DNA from 2 places in the Telluria mixta genome. Region 1 is predicted to be linked to the other one. Evidence: riboswitches for the same ligand, from Rfam matches in the RefSeq annotation. Region 1 holds a riboswitch; the other holds the start of a gene.
The links. A riboswitch is a leader RNA that binds a small molecule or an ion and turns the genes downstream of it on or off. The one in region 1 is predicted to bind cyclic di-GMP.
Positions count from the first base shown of each region.

Region 2: it holds a riboswitch for cyclic di-GMP, as region 1 does, so the genes downstream of both, P0M04_RS21925 (cellulase family glycosylhydrolase) here and P0M04_RS28570 (S8 family serine peptidase) in region 1, are expected to answer to the same signal.

Region 1 covers NZ_CP119520.1:6,479,695-6,482,147, reverse strand. The annotation lists gene P0M04_RS28570 (S8 family serine peptidase) at 1-1,061, opposite strand, end outside; cyclic di-GMP riboswitch class I at 1,151-1,237, opposite strand; gene P0M04_RS28565 (PEP-CTERM sorting domain-containing protein) at 1,547-2,185, opposite strand; gene P0M04_RS28560 (hypothetical protein) at 2,384-2,453, opposite strand, start outside.
Region 2 covers NZ_CP119520.1:4,918,324-4,920,776, reverse strand. The annotation lists partial or broken gene P0M04_RS21930 (undecaprenyl-phosphate glucose phosphotransferase) at 1-965, opposite strand, end outside; cyclic di-GMP riboswitch class I at 1,483-1,562, shown strand; gene P0M04_RS21925 (cellulase family glycosylhydrolase) at 1,625-2,453, shown strand, end outside.

The DNA of each region.
Region 1 (2,453 bases):
CCCAGGTCCGGACGGGCCGCCATCATCAGCGCGGCGACGCCGGCCGTGACCGGGGCCGAGAACGACGTGCCGTTCCACGCCGAATAGCCGAGGGAATTGTTCGTCGTCCAGATGTTCGTGCCGGGCGCCGCGATGGTGACGAAGCTGCCCCAGCTCGAGAAGCTGGCCTTGGCGTCGTTGCTGTCGGTGGCGGAGACGACGACGAGCGCCGGATCGGGCACCACGTTCTCGTCCACGTTGTTATTGCCGGCGGAAACGAACACGAGACCGCCCTTGCTCTTCATGTAGCGTGCCGCGCTCAGGATCGACGAGCTGCCCGCGACGCCGCTGTAGCTGATGTTCGCGATCCGGGCACCGTGGTCGGCCGCGTACGTGAGGCCGCTTGCGATCGTGCTGAAGTAGGCGTGGCAACCGGTGCTGTCGGTGTAGGCGATGCGCAGCGGCATGATGGCAGCCGCACCCGCGATGCCGGCCACGCCGGCCGCGTTGTTGCTGGTGGCGGCAGCCGAGCCGGCGACGGCGGTACCGTGCCCGCAGACGTCCGTCACGTCCGTGTTGCCGCTGTAGATGTTGTACCCGGCGACGATGCGGTCCTTGAGGTCGGGGTGGTTGACGTTGACGCCCGAGTCCAGCACGGCGATCGTCACGCCGCGGCCGAGGGAGCTGTCCCAGGCGCTCGTCGCGCCGATCTTGTTCAGGTGCCACTCGCTGCCCGCATACGGGTCGGTGACGGCCAGCGTGGCGGGCACGATGCGGTCGAGTTCCGCGAATTTCAGCTCCGGACGGCGCGCCAGTTTCGCGACGACGGCCACTTCCGACGCATTGGCCGGCAGGTCGACGATCTGCATGCGGCTCTGGCCGATCTTGCGGCGCTTGCCGCCGTGTTCCTTGAGGATGCGGTCCAGTGCGGCATCCGACAGGCCTGGACGCGCCTCGATCAGGATGCGGCCGCGCGCATAACCCGCGTCTTGCGCGGCGACGGCGGATTGGGCGGCAACAGCGGAGAGCGTGGCTGCAACGAGCAGCGGGAGCAGGCGGAGGGAGGAAGAAACGGATTTCATCGCGTACGAATCCTTGAGTTAAAAATGTGCAGGATCGTGCGCAGTGGCGCTCTGTCGCGACAGGCGGGGGCCTGGTTCGAAAGCTGGCATCTGGCAGTCCTGCCGTCATGGAGCCGAAGCTCGTTAGACCGTTGACTTTGCGTCACCCGCTTTCGCGGGCTTTGCCCTTTTCAATAAGCAGCGTTCAGCTGTTTCGGGAAATCATAACGCTTTCCCGAGGTAAATGTACTGCCGACTGGAAATAAAATATTGAGGAGGTCGGAATTAATTGCGTGGCCGCAACAGTTCATTATCGATGTGGAAACGGTTGTGATAATGATGTCAAGCGATTGGTGCGGATAAAAACAAAGTCGGAAAATACGAAACGATTAATAATCGGTAAAGTGACTTGCAGTTAAATCAAGAAGGGTTTTATGAATTGCGAATAAAAAAAGCCCACCGCAAAGTGGGCTTTTAAAATGAGCGTGAAATGCAGCAGTCAGCGATCAGCTTTTGCGGCGCATTTTGCCGATTCCCAGCAATCCCAGGCCCACGAGGGCGAGCGTGGCAGGTTCCGGAACGTTGCCGGTCGGGTCGCCCGAACCGTCGTCTTCGCCCGGCCGGTAATAGACCGAAATGTGGGAGATATCCTTGACGCTGGGTTGGCCCAACGGGAAAGGCGGATTCGTGAATGGCGACGCGTACGTGCCGCTGAGCGTCGAATTCAACAGATATGCGACCAGGTTGGTATTGGCACCGTCCTTGAAGACAAGCATCACGTCCGACGGCAGGGGCGTGCCGCCGACATAGGCATATGTCCCCGACATGGAGTCGCCCGTGAAGTCGAACAGGGCCGACAGGTCGTCGCCGCCCGACGGATCCAGGTTGTCGTACTTGCCGCCGAACTGCCAGTCCGAAATGCCGAAGAAGGCAGTGGTATTGATAAGACCGAGGTTGTCGTTGTCGTTGGCGTTGATCGGCGAGAGAATTGCGCAGTTCGTAGAATTACTGACTTTGCCGGAAATATCGTAGGTAGCACCGCCGGGCGTCGTGCCCGAGCACGATTCGACAGCGGCATAAGCACCTTGTGTGGCGAACAGGATCGCGCAGACCGCGGACGCTTTAACGAGTTTTTTATGAAACATGATTTCTCCCTGGTTTCAGATGAAAGGGTATTGCACCTTTTATCGGCGCAATAAGCGTGCCAAAGAGATTCCATTTTTCGATTTCATAGCGGAGTGGAGGCAGAAACTTTTGGTTAAAAACGGGCAATGTAAAGATCTTCGACAGAAAACATTGACAGCAATCAACTGACGTACGGAAAGTCGAAATGATTTAGCGAATCAATCGTTTTCAGGAGAAGATTTATTTCTCGCACGTGCAGCCGCAACGAGGCTGCAGGTATGCAAATGG
Region 2 (2,453 bases), 1.6 Mb from region 1:
ATCGAACCCATGAGTACATTGATCAACTGCGGCAGTTCGTCCAGCGACGTCTTGCGGAGAATCTTTCCAACGGCGGTGATACGGTCGTCATCCTGCGTAGCCTGCTTGTAGACTGCGTCGCCATCCTCCATCACCTTCATGGACCGGAACTTCCACACGACGATCTCTTCCCCGTTGAGACCATAGCGGCGTTGCTTGAAGAAGGCAGGCCCCGCGGACGTTGCCCGGATCAATACGGCGATCAGCAGCATGAGCGGCGCGATGACCGGCAGCGCGAGCAGGCAGACCAACAGGTCGAAACAACGTTTTTGCAGGCCGTAGGAGCCGACGAACGGCGTGTCACAGATCGCGATCACCGGCAGGCCCGCCGCATTCTCGACCTTTGCCTGGATGAGGTCTGCGATGAACATATCGGGAACGAACTTGACCGTCGCCGTCGTATCGCGCAAGCCATCCAGCAATTTCATGATGCGGGGCTGCGATGCCATCGGCAACGCGACATACACCATGTCGATGCGCTCGCGCTTGACGAATTCCGGCGCGGTGTCGATGACCCCGAGCAGTTCGCCGTCGCCGGCACCGCTGCGCGTGGCGGGCCGATCGTCGAAGTAGCCGACGAAGGACTGGCCCGGAATGCTCTTCGACTGCAGGCGGTGCGCCAGATGCTTGCCGACCTCGCTCGCACCGATCACGACGGCCGTCTGAGTCGCTGCAAAAAGGTTCAGGCGCCTTTTCAAGGGCGCGCCCAACGTATGCATGGCAATGATCGAAACCGGCACCAGCATTGCCCAAAGCTTGACGACTTCCATGTTGAAGCCGGCGGAAAAATGTCCCACGAGGTCAAAGATAAACAGGCAGGCCAGCACCTTTATCCAGCTGAACAGTACTGCAGACGCGTATTTGCGCAGCGACGTACCGACTGGCGTGCTCGGAAAAAAAATCAGCGCAGCAACGAATGCGAACACCTCGTCCTGCTTTGTGATGGTGTCGTCAACCCAGAACGCGAGTGCAAGATACGCGACGGCCGCGAAGAGCGGATCCAGGATGCGCCTGACGATATTGGTTGCTGAAGGAAACACATGAGCGATCTCATGCTCCACGTCGGCCAAATTTTCGATATTTATGCGCACGATTATCCTTCTACGAAAATATTGATCCAAAAAGCATAACGATCTGCGAGTATCACGAGGTCCGCAGACTACTTGCACGCACCTCAGTCAGAGGTTGCAAAGCCCATAACAAAAAACAAAGAAGAAGTTCTGAAAGAAAACTATTCCGCTCTGCAGCAATAATGCTGAAGTAGGAATGTTCTTACAAGCGAAATATTTACACCTCACAAAAAACAACATATTTGTCAAATTTTTGGGAAGAAAACGCGAAAAACCAAGAAACATTGACAGAAACATTTCTTATGTGTATTTACATTTACACAAATACGTCAATTAATTTGCCGCATAGAAACTATTGGTGTAGCATAGCGATGTGAATGAAAGGCAAACCCGGAGCAATCCGGCGACGCAAAACTACAGGGGCTTGTACCGACAAGTCAGCCAGTTGCCTGCTCCGGATTTTGTGGAGCAGGCCTTGTCCCGCAGCGTGAGCAGCGGATTTGATAAGGCAATTTATGAAAATGACCTTCTATATGGGCGCGCTGCGCCTGCTTTTCCCGTCGCTGGCGACAGCGTTTCTGCACGCATTCAAGAGATTTCCCAGCGTCGTGCTCAGCCTTGTCCTTGCGCTGAGCGTTCCGGCAGCACATGCACAAAAAGGCATCAACGGCAACGAGTTGTTCCGACTTTCACCGGCCGAACTGACGTCGACCATCGATGGGTACAAGAACCTGGGCGTCAAATGGGTGCGGTTCGATTTCGATTGGAGCGTCATGCAGCCGACTCCGACGACGTACAACCTGGCCGATCACGACCGGGTCGTGGCAGCGCTCGCGAAAGCGCAGATCAAGATCCTTGGCCTGATCGCGTACACGCCCGGCTGGGCCAACGGCGGACAGGCAAGCAAGTTTTTCCCACCAACGAATCCGCAGACGTTCGCCAATTTTGCGGCGTTCCTGACCACGCGTTATGGCAACGCCGGTGTCGCCGCGTGGGAGATCTGGAATGAGCCCAACCTCGTGCAATTCTGGAATCCAGGCGCCGATCCGGCGGGCTATGCCCAGTTGCTCAAGCAGACCTATGGCGCGATCAAGAAGCAGAATCCCAGGACACTCGTCGTAAGCGGGGGCCTCGGCCAGCCGTCGACCAGCGGCGGCAACATGGAAGCGCGCCTCTTCCTGCAACTGCTGTACGGCAGCGGCGCTGCCCCCTACTTCGACGCCGTCGGAAATCATCCGTACACTGCCCCGCAACTTCCGCTTGATTCCAGTTCCAACAACTGGGCACAGATGTTCAGCACGTCGACGAGTTTCCGGTCGATCATGAGCCAATACGGCGACGACA